One region of the Streptomyces sp. 8N616 genome, then DNA from elsewhere that is predicted to be linked to it. Evidence: riboswitches for the same ligand, from Rfam matches in the RefSeq annotation. Region 1 holds a riboswitch; the other holds the start of a gene.
The links. Region 1 has a riboswitch for cobalamin ahead of ACTWQC_RS26820 (ribonucleoside-diphosphate reductase subunit alpha). Riboswitches for the same ligand answer to the same signal wherever they lie in the genome.

Region 1 (7,472 bases):
GTACTACCGGCTCAAGCGTCATTTGCTGGAGATGACCGAGACGCTGCCGCCCGGCACGCCCGTACCCCCGGAGCGGACTCTCGCCGCCGAGTTCGACACCTCGCGTACGACCGTGCGCCAGGCCCTGCAGGAGCTGGTGGTCGAGGGGAGACTCGAGCGGATCCAGGGCAAGGGCACCTTCGTCGCCAAGCCCAAGGTCTCGCAGGCCCTGCAACTGACCTCCTACACCGAGGACATGCGGGCCCAGGGCCTCGAACCGGCCTCCCAGCTCCTGGACATCGGCTATGTCACCGCCGACGACCGGCTCGCGGGGCTGCTCGACATCGCGACCGGGGGGCGGGTGCTGCGCATTGAGCGGCTGCGGCTCGCGAGCGGCGAGCCGATGGCGATCGAGACGACACATTTGTCGGCAAAGCGATTCCCCGCGCTGCGCCGGAGCCTGGTCAAGTACACCTCGCTCTACACGGCGCTCGCGGAGGTCTACGACGTCCGGCTGGCAGAGGCCGAGGAGACGATCGAGACCTCGCTGGCCACGCCCCGCGAGGCCGGGCTGCTGGGTACGGACGTGGGGCTGCCGATGCTGATGCTGTCGCGGCACTCGCTGGACGCGGACGGCCGTCCGGTGGAGTGGGTGCGGTCGGTCTACCGCGGCGACCGCTACAAGTTCGTCGCGCGTCTGCAGCGCCCTCAGGGCTGATCAGCGGGAGCTCGGGACACCTCCGTGACCTGGGGGTTTGGCAACCGTGTCCGTACCGGTATGCGGACGGGTGGTGACGGTTCCCACACCGCTGGCTTAGATTTCCTGCGCGTTACACAGGAGTCGGCCGCAGGGACGGAGTTCGTTGCCATGCCAGAGCCAGCAACACCACCACAGACCCCCACGCGCAACCTGAATCCCAAATCCGTGGCGGTCTGGACGCTCGTCGCCCTGATAGGCGCGGCCGGCTGGGCCGTGCTGGCGCTCTCCCGGGGCGAAGAGGTCTCAGCGGCCTGGATGGTGGCGGCGGCCCTCGGCTCGTACGCCATCGCGTACCGCTTCTACGCGCGCTTCATCACCAACCGGGTCCTGAAGGTCGACAAGTCCCGGGCCACGCCCGCCGAGCGGCTCAACAACGGAGTGGACTTCCACCCGACCGACCGGCGGGTGCTGTTCGGCCACCACTTCGCGGCGGTCGCGGGCGCGGGCCCGCTGGTCGGCCCGGTCCTCGCGGCGCAGATGGGCTACCTGCCCGGCACCATCTGGATCATCGTCGGCGTGATCTTCGCCGGCGCGGTGCAGGACATGGTCACGCTGTTCTTCTCGATGCGCCGCAACGGCCGGTCGCTCGGCCAGATGGCGCGGGACGAGATCGGGCCCTTCGGCGGTGCCGCCGCCCTGGTCGCGGTCTTCGCGATCATGATCATTCTGCTGGCGGTGCTGGCGCTGGTCATCGTGAACGCCCTGGCGAACTCGCCGTGGGGCGTCTTCTCCATCGGCATGACCATACCGATCGCCCTCTTCATGGGCTTCTACCTGCGCGTACTGCGGCCGGGCCGGGTCACCGAGGTCTCCGCCATCGGCGTCGCGCTGCTGCTGCTCGCCATCGTCGCGGGCGGCTGGGTCGCCGAGTCCTCGCTCGCCGACTTCTTCACGCTGTCGCCGGGCGCCCTGGTCATCTGGATGGTCGTCTACGGCTTCGTGGCCTCCGTGCTGCCGGTGTGGATGCTGCTGGCGCCGCGCGACTACCTCTCGACCTTCATGAAGGTCGGAACGATCGCACTGCTGGCGCTCGGCGTCGTCATCGCGCTGCCGACGCTGAAGATGGACCCGGTGACCAGCTTCGCCACGAGCGGCAACGGGCCCGTCTTCGCCGGGTCGCTCTTCCCGTTCGTCTTCATCACCATCGCGTGCGGCGCGCTCTCCGGCTTCCACTCCCTGGTCTCCTCGGGCACCACCCCGAAGATGATCCAGAAGGAGACGCAGATCCGGATGGTCGGCTACGGCGCCATGCTGACCGAGTCGTTCGTCGCCGTCATGGCGATGATCACCGCCTGCATCATCGACCCCGGGCTGTACTTCGCGGTCAACTCGCCGGCGGGCGTAATCGGTTCGACGGTCGACTCGGCATCGCAGGCCGTGGCCGGCCTCGGCTTCTCCATCTCGCCCGACCAGCTCGCCGCGGCGGCCAAGTCGGTCGAGGAGCAGAGCCTCCTCTCCCGTACGGGCGGCGCGCCCACCTTCGCCCTCGGCATGTCGGAGATCTTCTCCTCGGTGATCGGCGGCGCCGGGCTGAAGGCGTTCTGGTACCACTTCGCGATCATGTTCGAGGCGCTGTTCATCCTCACCACGGTGGACGCGGGCACCCGGGTCGGGCGCTTCATGCTCCAGGACATGCTCGGCAACGTCTACAAGCCGTTCCGGCAGGTCAGTTGGAAGCCGGGCGTGTGGTTCGCCAGCGCCGTCGTCGTGGGCGGCTGGGGCTACTTCCTGTGGGTCGGCGTACACGACCCGCTGGGCGGCATCAACCAGCTCTTCCCGCTCTTCGGCATCGCCAACCAGCTGCTCGCGGCGGTCGCCCTGGCCGTCTGCACGACGCTGCTGGTGAAGTCCGGGCGGCTGAAGTGGGCCTGGGTCACGGCGGTTCCGCTGGCCTGGGACGCGGCGGTCACGCTGACCGCGAGCTGGCAGAAGGTCTTCTCCGACGACCCGCGGGTCGGCTTCTTCAAGCAGCGGGCCCTCAACCAGGAGGCCATCGACGCCGGGAAGGTCCTGCCGCCCGCCAAGAACATGGACGACATGCACACCATCGTCACCAACGCGACGGTGGACGGCGTGCTCGCGGCGCTCTTCGCGCTCCTCATCGTCGTGGTGATCGCCGACGCAGGCCGGGTCTGCTACAAGGCGATCCGCGACCCGCAGAGCGTCACGCTGCACGAAGTGCCATTCGAGGAGTCGAAGATCGTTGCCCCCGCTGGGCTCTTCCCGACCAAGGAGGAGAAGGCGGAGCTCGTGGCGGCCGGGGTCGGTGCGGACGCCGGTTCCGGGGAGCAGGGCGGAGCCCGCGACCGGGAGCCCCAGCCGTGAAAGGCGCGGCGGGCCTCCGCAGGACGGCCTCGAAGATCCGCTGGTTCTGGCGCGAGGCGTCGGGCGAGGCGACGTACGACCGGTACGTCGCCCACGCCCGGGCCCGTGACCCGCGGGCGGAGGTGCTGAGCCGACGCGAGTTCGAGCGGCAGCGCACCGATGCGCGGGAGGCCGACCCGCGGGAGGGCTTCCGCTGCTGTTGAACTCGTGGTCGTAGGACGGCCGCCGTACCCCGCCACCGGGGATTGCGGCGGCCGTTCGCCGTCAGCGCACCCAGTCCTTGAGAGGCGCGGTCTCCACGGTGATTCCCACGGGATCGGGCAGCTCGACGGCCTTGCCGAACGGCGGGTCTCGGTCTCGGCCTCGGCGGGGTGCTGCTGGTCGTCGGCGGCGTCTGGCGGGCCCTCGTCCACGCCCGCGTGGACGTACACCCTTCCCTTCATGGGAATGGTGGGCCTGGTCGCGGCGACCGTGGTGGAGCGTGTCCGCCGGCGGCTGCACGACAAGTGCCGTGCTCTTCACCGGGATCACCCTCTGCGCGGGCGGCGTCGCGCCCCCGTATTCCCCGGTTTCTGGGCCGCGATCGCGTGGGTGGTCGGCCGCTTCGCGATGTTCGGCAAGACACTGTCGCCGCTCCGGGCATGCTCGTGTGCACGGCGGCGGTGGCCGTGGTGCACGCGCCCGGGTCCGCGCCGCGGGCGTCCATCACCACGGAGTCCACGCCGACGGCGTCCGTGCCGTCGGCATCCGACGCGGCGTCCGGGCCCGCGGAATCTCCGGTGACGGGTGTCAGACGCCTCCTGCAGACTGATGCTCATGGACATCACGATTCGTGCCGCCCGCCCGGAGGAGTTCGACGCCCTCGGGGAGATCACGGCGGAGGCCTACCTGGGGGACGGGCTGCTCGACTTCGGGGCCTCGGACCCGTACCTGGAACAGCTGCGGGATGTCAGGAGCCGGGCTGAGCACACGGAGGTGCTGGTGGCGGCGGACGGGGCGAGCGATGAACTCCTCGGCGGGGTCGCGTTCGTAGCGCCGGGGAGCCCGTATGCGAACGTGGCCGGGCCCGGGGAGGCCGAGTTCCGGATGCTGGCGGTGGCGCCTGCGGCGCGGCGCCGCGGGGCCGCAGAGGGGCTCGTACGGGCGTGCCTGGAGCGGGCGCGGCAGCTGGGCCTCGGGCGTATGGTCCTGTCCAGCCAGCAGCGGATGCTGACGGCCCACCGGCTGTACGAGCGGCTGGGGTTCGTACGGGCTCCGGAGCGCGACTGGGAGCCGATACCCGGGTTCCCGCTGTGGGTGTTCACCGCCGAGCTCGGGACGGCGGCGGAGTAACTCACCCACCGCCTCTACCCCGTTCCCCCGCTGACACAATATGTAGGGGTGCGCACGGACGGCGACACAAGATGTATGCTCGTGCTCGCTGCCACCACAGGGGAATCCGGTGCGAATCCGGAACTGTCCCGCAACGGTGTGGATGTGCGTGTTCGCGCATGTCCCGAGTCCGAGGACCTGCCGGCAGCACCGCCCGGCTCGACCGGACCGGGCGGCGAATCGTCCCGGGTCTCGTGGGTTGGGCCGACGGACGCTGCGCGGTGTGCTGCCGCCCTTTCCCGGGGGTGACGTACGCCCGCACGCGCCCGTGGCGCACCACCCCTCGCGGCCCCAGCCGAGCGAGGGAGAGCCACGTGACCATCGCGCCCGCGGATCCTGCGTCACGCGAGTCCGTATCGGAGCCCGCCACAGCCGCGGTGACCGCACCAGCAGCCGTGGAGGCGGGCGTCGCCGGCGGCCCCGGCGCCGCCCTGCTGCGCACCCTGACCGACCTCACCGCCGACCTGCCCGCGACCGACCCGGGCCGGGTCGCCGCGGCCGCGCTCCGCGGCCGCCACGCGGGCTCCGACGAGGCCGAGTTGCGGGAGCTGGCCACAGAGGCGGCGGCCGGGCTCATCTCCGAGGACCCCGAGTACTCGCGGCTCGCCGCGCGCCTGCTCACCCGCGCCATCGCCGAAGAGGCCGCGAGCCAAGGCGCCGTCTCCTTCTCCGCCTCGGTCGCGACCGGCCACCGGGAGGGCCTGATCGCCGACGCCACGGCCGAGTTCGTCCGCGCCCACGCCGCCCGCCTCGACGCGCTCGTCGAGTCCGCCCTCGCCGGCGGCGCCGACGACCGGTTCGGCTACTTCGGTCTGCGCACCCTCCACAGCCGCTATCTGCTGCGCCACCCCATCACCCGTCAGGTCATCGAGACCCCGCAGCACTTCATGCTCCGTGTGGCCTGCGGACTCGCGGAGGACGGCTCGGAGCGGGCTGTCGGCGAAGTGGCCGCGCTCTACGGGCTGATGAGCCGCCTCGACTACCTCCCCAGCTCCCCCACCCTCTTCAACTCCGGTACCCGCCACCCGCAGATGTCCTCCTGCTATTTGCTGGACTCCCCGCTGGACGAGCTCGACTCGATCTACGAGCGCTACCACCAGATCGCGCGGCTCTCGAAGCACGCGGGCGGCATCGGCCTGCCGTACAGCCGCGTCCGCTCGCGCGGCTCGCTGATCCGCGGCACGAACGGGCACTCCAACGGCATCGTGCCGTTCCTGCGCACCCTCGACGCCTCCGTCGCCGCGGTCAACCAGGGCGGGCGGCGCAAGGGCGCGGCCTGCGTCTACCTCGAGACCTGGCACGCGGACATCGAGGAGTTCCTGGAGCTGCGCGACAACACCGGCGAGGACGCGCGCCGCACCCACAACCTCAACCTCGCGCACTGGATCCCGGACGAGTTCATGCGCAGGGTCGAGGCGGACGGGCCGTGGTCGCTGTTCTCGCCCGCGGACGTACCGGAGCTGGTCGACCTGTGGGGCGCGGAGTTCGACGCCGCGTACCGGAAGGCGGAGGCGGAGGGCCGCTACGTCAAGCAGATCCCGGCCCGCCAGGTCTACGCCCGGATGATGCGCACCCTCGCGCAGACCGGCAACGGCTGGATGACCTTCAAGGACGCCGCGAACCGGACCGCCAACCAGACCGCCGAGCCCGGCAGGGTCGTCCACTCCTCCAACCTCTGCACCGAGATCCTCGAGGTCACGGAGGACGGCGAGACCGCCGTCTGCAACCTCGGCTCGGTCAACCTCGCCGCCCACCTGGGCGAGGACGGCGAGATGGACTGGGAGCGGCTCGACGCCACCGTCCGTACCGCCGTGACCTTCCTCGACCGGGTCGTCGACATCAACTTCTACCCCACGCCGCAGGCCGCGGCCTCCAACGAGCGCTGGCGGCCGGTGGGCCTCGGCGTGATGGGCCTCCAGGACGTCTTCTTCCGGCTGAAGCTGTCCTTCGACTCCCCCGAGGCCGCCCGGCTCTCCACGCAGATCGCCGAGCGCATCATGCTGGCGGCGTACGAGGCGTCGTGCGCCCTCGCCGAGCGGCACGGCCCTCCCCCCGCCTGGTCCGCCACCCGCGCCGCGCGTGGCGTCCTGCACCCCGACCACTACGCCGCGCAGCCGCGCTGGCCCGAGCGGTGGGCCGCGCTGCGCGCCCGTATCGCCCGGACCGGCATGCGCAATGCGCTGCTGCTGGCGATTGCGCCGACGGCGACGATCGCCTCCATTGCGGGCGTGTACGAGTGCATCGAGCCGCAGGTGTCCAACCTCTTCAAGCGCGAGACGCTGTCGGGCGAGTTCCTCCAGGTCAACTCCTACCTGGTGGCGGAGCTCAAGCGGCTCGGCGTGTGGGACGCGCAGACCCGGGAGGCGCTGCGCGAGTCCAACGGCTCGGTGCAGGACTTCACCTGGATTCCGGAGGACGTACGGGCGCTGTACCGGACGGCGTGGGAGATCCCGCAGCGGGCGCTGATCGACATGGGCGCGGCCCGTACGCCGTACCTCGACCAGAGCCAGTCGCTGAACCTCTTCATGGCTTCACCGACCATCGGCAAGCTCAGCTCGATGTACGCGTACGCGTGGAAGAAGGGCCTGAAGACCACGTACTACCTGCGGTCGCGCCCGGCGACGCGGATCGCCCAGTCCGCGCGCGCCGCCACCGCGGCGACGGCCGACACCGCCGCCACCGCGGCGACCGCGGCGACCGCGGCGACCGCGGCGACCATTCCAGTCCAGCAGGCCGCCCCCGACGAGGCGGTCGCCTGCTCCCTTGAGAACCCCGAGTCCTGCGAGGCCTGCCAGTAAATGAGTGCCCACCCGTCACCCGACCACCACCCCTCGAAGACGGCGCTTCGCGCCGACACCTCTACCTCCAAAAACCTTCTCGACCCGGGCTTCGAGCTGACCCTGCGTCCCATGCGCTACCCGGACTTCTACGAGCGCTACCGCGACGCGATCAAGAACACCTGGACCGTGGAGGAGGTTGACCTCCACTCCGACGTGGCCGACCTCGCCAAACTCTCCGCGGGCGAACAGCACATGAT
Region 2 (7,472 bases), on a different contig from region 1:
ACGGATAGACCAGAGGCAGGTCGCCCAGGACGGCGTCCGGGCCGCAGGACGCGGACAAGCCCAGGCCCTTGCCGGGCAGCCACTCCATGGTGCCGTGCTTGCCCATGTGGACGACGGCGTCGGCCCGGTAGGTGTTTTCCAGCCAGCGGTAGGCCGCCAGGTAGTGGTGCGAGGGCGGCATGTCCGGGTCGTGGTAGATCGCGATCGGGTTCTCGCCGAAGCCGCGCGGCGGCTGGATCATCACCACGACATTGCCGAACTGGAGCGAGGCGAGAACGATCTCGTCGCCGTCGACGTAGAGCGAGCCCGGCGGCTCTCCCCAGTGCTCCAGCATGCTGTCGCGCAGCTCGGGCTCCAGCTGCGCGAACCACTCCTGGTAGTCGGCCAGCGGCACGCGCGCGGGGGCGGCGGCGAGCTGCTCCTCGGTCAGCCACTCGACGTCGTGGCCGCCCGCGGCGATGAGTCGATGAATCAACTCGTCGCCTTGGTCGGGATGGCCCTCGACCGCGTACCCGGCGTTCCGGAGCGCGTCGAGCACCCGTACCGCCGAGGCGGGCGTGTCCAGGCCCACGGCGTTGCCGACCCGCGAGTGCTTCGTCGGGTAGGCGGTGAAGACGACCGCGAGCTTCTTCTCCGCGTTCGGCTTGTGCCGCAGCGCCGCGTGGCGTACGGCGATTCCGGCGACGCGGGCCGCGCGCTCCGGGTCGGCGACGTACACCGGTACGTCGTCCTCGCCCGTCTCCTTGAAGGAGAACGGCACGGTGACCAGCCGCCCGTCGAACTCCGGGATCGCGACCTGCATGGCCGCGTCCAGCGGGGACAGCGCGGCGTCCGACTCCTCCCACGCGGCCCGCGAGGAGGTCAGGCACAGCCCCTGCAGCACCGGCACATCCAGCTCTGCCAGCGCGCCCACATCCCACGCCTCGTCGTCGCCCCCGGCCGACGCGTCGCTCGCTCGCGTGCCTCCCGCCGCCAGCACGGTCGCCACGATCGCGTCCGCCCGGCCCAGCAGCTCGTAGAGGCCCTGGTCCGCGCCCCGGAGCGAACCGCAGTACACGGGAAGCGCGTTGGCGCCCTTCGCCTCGATGGCATCGCACAGCACATCGACGAAGGCGGTGTTCCCGGACAGGTGGTGGGCCCGGTAGAAGAGGACCGCGACCGTGGGGCGTGCGGCATCGCGCGCGCGCTCCCCTTGTGCGCCTGCTGTGTGCACGCCGAACGTCGGCATCTGCCGCGGCGGTTCGAAGCCCTCGCCGCTCATCAGCACGGTGTCGGACAGGAACCGCGCGAGCTCGGCGAGGTTCGACGGGCCGCCCTCCACGAGGTAGCGCAGCGCCTCGGCCACGACACCGGCCGGGACCGACGACTCGGCCATCAGCTCCGCGTCCGGCACGGATTCACCGCCCAGCAGCACGGTCGGCACGCCCGACGCGCGCAGCGCCGCGAGCCCGTCCTCCCAGGCCCGCTTGCCGCCCAGCAGCCGTACGACGGCGATGTCCGCGCCGTCGAGCAGGCCCGGCAGATCGGCCTCGGCATCCACGCGCGCGGGATTGCCGATCCGGTACGCGGCGCCGGAGGCGCGGGCCGCCAGCAGATCCGTATCGGCGGTGGACAGCAGCAGCACAGTGCTCACGGTGGCCCCTTCGATTCGTGCGTTGTCCTTCATGGCGCCCCCGGCGGAACGCTGTGACCCGGCATCCCCGGCGGAACGAACGGCAGCCCGGACGGCGCGCCGTCCTCGATCAACTGCAGCAGCGCGTCCGTATCGGCGTGTTCCTCGATCAGGTCGCCCAGGCGGTCCAGCTGCTCCTCGCGCAGCGCCCCGAACGACGTATCAGGAGCGGGTACGAAGCGGCGCCCGGCGTCCTTCGCGACGCGCCGCAGAAAGGCGCGCCGGAACCCGTCGCTCTCCAGCGAGCCGTGCCAGTGCGTGCCCCAGACGGGCCCGACCCTGCAGCCGTCGAGACCGCGGCCCCGGCCATCGGAGATGAACGCCTCGTCTCCGCCGGTCACCTCGGCCACGCCGTGGTGGATCTCGTAGCCCTCGACGCGCTCGCCCAGCGCCTCGCCCACCGGCCGCGCGAGGGTCTTCTCCGGCGCGAAGCGAACCCGTACGGGCAGGAGCCCGAGCCCGTCGACCGCCCCGGCCCGCGACTCGACGTCGTCCTCGATGCGCTCGCCCAGCATCTGGAAGCCTCCGCAGACGCCGAGCACCGGGCGGCCCTCGGCGGCACGCCGGGCGACGGCGGCGGCGATACCGCGCTCGCGCAGCCACTCCAGGGCGCGCACGGTGCCGCGGGTGCCGGGCAGCACGACCAGATCCGCGTCGGCCAGCTCCTCCGGGCGGTCGACGAACCGCACCACCACGCCCGGTTCCGCGGCCAGCGCGTCCACGTCGGTGAAGTTGGACATCAGCGGGACCGCGGCGACCGCCACCCGCAGCACGTCCTCGCCGTGCGGCGGGGCGACGACCGACTCGCGCACCGCGCCCCGCAGCGACACGCGCAGGCCGTCCTCCTCGTCGATGCCGAGCCCGTGCGCGTACGGCAGCACACCGAAGGTCCGCCGCCCGGTCAGCCCGCGCAGCATCTCCAACCCCGGCTCCAGGAGGGCGACATCGCCGCGGAACTTGTTGACCAGATACCCGGCGACGAGCGACTGGTCCTCGCGGCCGAGCAGCGCCGTCGTGCCGAAGAAGGAGGCGAAGACGCCGCCCCGGTCGATGTCCCCGACCACCACGACCGGCAGCCGAGCGGCCCGCGCCAGCCCCATGTTGACGATGTCGGTGCGCCGCAGATTGATCTCGGCCGGGCTCCCGGCCCCTTCACAGATCACTGCGTCATACGTGCCCCGCAGCTCCTCCAGGCACGCCACGACGGTGCCGAGCAGCTCCTCCTGCCGCCCTCCGTGGTAGCGGCTGGCGCTCAGCTCGCCCACCGGCTTGCCGAGCAGGACGACCTGGCTGCTGCGGTCGCTGCCGGGCTTGAGCAGTACGGGGTTCATGAGGGCCGTCGGCTCGATACGGGCGGCCGCGGCCTGCATGGCCTGGGCCCGCCCGATTTCGGCGCCTTCGCGTGTCACGAACGAATTCAGTGACATGTTCTGCGCCTTGAAGGGCGCGACGGATACGCCCTTGCGGGCCAGCCAGCGGCAGATGCCGGCTGTGACGACGCTCTTGCCCGCGTCGGATGTGGTCCCGGCGACCAGCAGCCCGCCGCCCCTGCGATTCATGACCGCTCCTTCCGGGCCCCGGGAACGCGCGCGTCCCGACCGCGCCGTCCCGCGAGCCCAAGCCGCCGTACGACCCCGCTCCCCGGCAACCCCGCCTCCGACCGCGCCGGTGCCGGCCCCTCCGCGCGCGGCCGCTGCGGCCCTGGACCCCTCAGCCCCGGACCCTCCGTCCCCGGGCGTTCCGCGTCCGGGATTTCCCACCCGCCCGCCCTGAAAGGGGCGTCCGGGTGGGAAAACCGTGCCGCAAGGCCGGTGTTCGCGGCGCGCCGGTCTCTCGCGCGGATGCGCGCTGCGTCGGCGGACGTGGCGCGCAGCGCGGTCCGGAGCGCGCCCGGCGCCGGTGGTGCGGCGCCAGCCCACGCCAGCCGTGCGCCCACGCACGCCGCCAGCGCGAGCGCGCTCACGCGCCGCGAAAGCCGTACCGCACGCTCGATGTCCTCCACCGCCACCGGGCGGTTGCCTTCCCCCAGCACAGGACGGTGCTCGACCCGGCCGCCGTACGCGAGGGTGCCCCCGAGCCGTACGCCCAGCGCGCCCGCGAACGCGGCTTCCACAGGACCGGCATTGGGGCTGGGGTGCTTGCGCGCATCGCGGCGCAGGACGCGCCACGCGCCGCGCGGGTCGGGACCCGCCAGTACGGCCAGCGCGGCGGTGAGCCGGGAGCCCGGGAAGCCCACGAGGTCGTCGAGGCGGGCCGAGGCCCAGCCGTAGCGCCGATGGCGCGGCGACTTGTGACCGACCATCGCGTCAAGGGTGTTGACCGCCCGGAACCCCACCAGCCCCGGCACGCCCGCCGCCGCGCCCCAGACCAGGGCGCCCACGACCGCGTCCGAGGTGTTCTCGGCGACGGACTCCACGACGGCGCGCGCGATCTGCCGCTCGTCCAGGGCCTGCGGGTCCCGGCCGCACAGGTGCGGGAGGCGGTCGCGGGCCACTTCGATGTCGCCTGCCGCCAGCGCGCCGCCCACGGCCCGCGCCTCGCGGCCGAGCGACGTGCCGCCCAGCACCGACCAGGTGGCGACGGCGGTCAGCGCCACGGCTGCCGCGGGGGAGCGGCGTACGGCGCGCGACAGCGCTGCTGCCGCGGCCACGGCGCCGCCCGCGCACACAGCGGCGTGCAGGGCGCCGTACGCGCGGTGGTCGCGCCACAAGCGCCGCTCGACGGCGGCCGCGGCCCGCCCGAAGGCGGCAACGGGGTGACCGCGCCGCGGATCGCCGGCGACGAGGTCGCAGGCGAAGCCCAGCGCGGCGCCGTACACGAAAGAGGCGTGTTCGGCACGCATCGGATCAGGACGCCGTCGTGCCTCGGAGGGAACGCGCGCGGGGGGCACGCGCGCGTAGGGAACACGGCCGTGGGGAACACGGGCGGCGGGAGAGCGCGACGACGGTTCTTGAGGAACGGCGGGTATGACGCGAACGGCGCGTACGGCGGCAGCCGGGCATGACGATATGTCCTCACTCAGGGTCCGCGCCCTGGCTCGACGTGACCGGCGGTGAGAGTCTCCTGGCTCCCGGATCGGCGCTTCCCCCGGCCTTCCAACCCGTCGCTAAGGGCCGTGACTTCTGGGGTGGGGGAGCGCTCCCCGGTGACAGTGGCGGGACCGCGCCGGATTCGCACCGGCTTCCTCTCCTGCCGCCGTTTGGCTCCGGCAGTCCACCACGGCCTGCGAACGCCCGTCAACTTGCCCCTTGACCTGCGGCAGGACCTCACACGCCCGCGGCCGGGGAACGACTGCGATCGTTCCCCGGCCGCGGGCACGAAGGGCTGCCGCCAACAGGGGCGGGTGGGGCCATCGTTGTCCCTGCGCGGAGACGGAAGCGGAGCCCGCTGCCGTCGCCCCACGTGCCCCCGCGCGCGTGGGGCGCATGACGAGCGGTGCCCGCGCAGGGGCGCATGGCGAGCGGCGCGGGGCTCCGTCAGGCGACGATCAGGTAAATCCCGTACGCGACGGCCGCAGCGCACAGCGCGTAGCAGGCGTACGCGCCCCCGCGCGCGAGGACCGGCGGTGCACCGGTCGCGGCGACCGTGCCGTCCGGCTGCGGCTGCGCCTTCCTGGAGCTGCCGACGATGCCGAGCGTGAACAGGCCGACCATCCCGACGGTGACCAGGAGGCTGACGCCGAAGACCTGGCCGAGTGCTGCCCAGTCGATGTCCATGCGGATGCTTCCTTCTTGCTCTCTCGACCGATCTCGATTGATCCCGGCGCCTAGGCCGTGACCTTGGCGGTGGCGGACTGGGACTTGGACTTGGACTGCGACTGGGGCGGCGCGCCGGCCGTCTCCTGGGCTCCGGTGGCGGCGGTGCCCACCGGCGGCGGGGAGACGGACTTGATGGCGGCCGTGACGACGCCCTCCGGCTCTGCGCCCTCGACGCCGTCGACGTCGTTGACGTTCGTGTGGTCGACCGGCCTGCGGCGCGAGGCGATCCAGATAGCGGCACAGGCCGCAAGCGCGAGCACGGCGACACCGGCGACACCCGCGGTGCCCTGCTTCGCCAGCAGCGCAGCGGCGCCGCCGACCACACCCGCGGCCGGCAGGGTCAGCCCCCAGGCCGCGAACATCCGGCCCGCCGTGGACCACCGCACCACGCCGCCCTTGCGGCCGAGCCCGGAGCCCATCACGGCGCCGGAGCAGACCTGGGTGGTGGAGAGGGCGAAGCCCAGGTGGGAGGAGGCCAGGATGGTGACCGCGGCGCCGGTCTGGGCGGCGAAGCCCTGCGGCGGCTGGATGTCGGTGAGGCCCTTGCCCATGGTGCGGATGATCCGCCAGCCGCCCAGGTAGGTGCCGAGCGCGATGGCGAGACCGGCCGAGGCGATGACCCACAGCGGCGGGGCGGCGTCCGGGGCGAGCGCGCCACCGGTGATCAGCGCCAGCGTCATCACACCCATGGTCTTCTGCGCGTCGTTGGTGCCGTGGGCCAGGGAGACCAGCGCGGCCGAGGCGATCTGCCCGGCGCGGTAGCCCTTGGCGGTGGCCTCCGGGTCGGCGTTCCGGGCGGCGCGGTAGGACAGCCGGGTCGCCAGCAGGGTGGCGATGCCCGCGACGACCGGCGCGGCGACGGCCGGGATCAGGACCTTCATGACGACCTCGTCGCCGTGGACGGCGCCGAGGCCCGCCGAGGCGACGGTCGCGCCGATCAGGCCGCCGAAGAGGGCGTGCGAGGAGCTGGAGGGGAGACCGGCCAGCCAGGTCAGCAGATTCCAGACGATGGCACCCACCAGACCCGCGAAGATCACTTCGGGCTGGATGCCGGATTCATCGACGATGCCTTTGGAGATGGTCGCCGCCACCTCGACCGAGAGGAACGCGCCGACGAGGTTGAGGACCGCCGACATCGCCACCGCGGTCTTGGGCCTGAGAGCCCCGGTGGAGATGGTGGTGGCCATGGCGTTGGCGGTGTCGTGGAAGCCGTTCGTAAAGTCGAACACCAAGGCCGTGATGATCACGATCCCGATGAGAAGCGTGATGTGTTCCATTCACCCAGGCAATCAGTTTGATGGTCAGTGGCTGCCGTGACCGTAGGGATGTCGAGTGAACGGAAGGTGAACTGGATGGGGCGTTGGGGTGCTGTCGTATCCATGGAGGTTGGATCTCGGCCGGGCGCAGAGCGGCACAAACCGACTGGTGGTGCCGCCACCGCTGAATTCTGTGAAACAGATCACTGTCTTTGAGGTGAACTTTGGAGTCGCTGCACAGCCCCTCGGCACCCCTGGTGGAGGCCTGGGCCGACGTTGTCGCCACGGCCCGCCGCACGGTGGCCGACGGCCTGGTCGTGGGCACCTCGGGGAACGTGTCCGCCCGCGTCGGGGACACCGTTCTCGTGACCCCGACCGGCGTGCCGTACGACCGGCTGGCTCCGGACGACCCCGTCGGCGTCGACCTCTCTGGCCGCCAGGTCCTCGGTGAACTCAAGCCCACCAGCGAGCTGCCCATGCACCTCGCCGTCTACCGCAACACCGGCGCCGCGGCCGTCGTCCACACCCATGCCGTCCACGCCACGGCCGTCTCCACCCTGGTCCCCGAGCTTCCGCCCATCCACTACATGACGGCGGCGCTCGGCGGACCGGTGCGCGTCGCCCGATACGCGCTCTACGGGAGCGACGAATTGGCCGAGAACATGCTCCGCGCGCTCCGCGACCGCAGCGGATGTCTGCTGCAGAACCACGGCACCGTCGTCCACGGCGACAGCCTCGACGAGGCGTACGACCGCACTGCGCAGCTGGAGTGGATGTGCAGGCTCT

Region 2: it holds a riboswitch for cobalamin, as region 1 does, so the genes downstream of both, ACTWQC_RS01375 (cobalamin biosynthesis protein) here and ACTWQC_RS26820 (ribonucleoside-diphosphate reductase subunit alpha) in region 1, are expected to answer to the same signal.

What each region holds. Positions count from the first base shown of each region.
Region 1 covers NZ_JBQQBY010000033.1:72,135-79,606, forward strand. The annotation lists gene ACTWQC_RS26800 (GntR family transcriptional regulator) at 1-697, shown strand, start outside; gene ACTWQC_RS26805 (carbon starvation CstA family protein) at 848-3,064, shown strand; gene ACTWQC_RS26810 (YbdD/YjiX family protein) at 3,061-3,267, shown strand; gene ACTWQC_RS26815 (GNAT family N-acetyltransferase) at 3,881-4,396, shown strand; cobalamin riboswitch at 4,465-4,595, shown strand; gene ACTWQC_RS26820 (ribonucleoside-diphosphate reductase subunit alpha) at 4,750-7,233, shown strand; gene ACTWQC_RS26825 (ribonucleotide-diphosphate reductase subunit beta) at 7,234-7,472, shown strand, end outside.
Region 2 covers NZ_JBQQBY010000001.1:311,169-318,640, forward strand. The annotation lists gene cobN (cobaltochelatase subunit CobN) at 1-1,633, opposite strand, end outside; gene ACTWQC_RS01370 (cobyric acid synthase) at 1,663-3,231, opposite strand; partial or broken gene ACTWQC_RS01375 (cobalamin biosynthesis protein) at 3,591-4,514, opposite strand; cobalamin riboswitch at 4,729-4,859, opposite strand; gene ACTWQC_RS01380 (hypothetical protein) at 5,149-5,388, opposite strand; gene ACTWQC_RS01385 (inorganic phosphate transporter) at 5,439-6,707, opposite strand; gene ACTWQC_RS01390 (class II aldolase/adducin family protein) at 6,911-7,472, shown strand, end outside.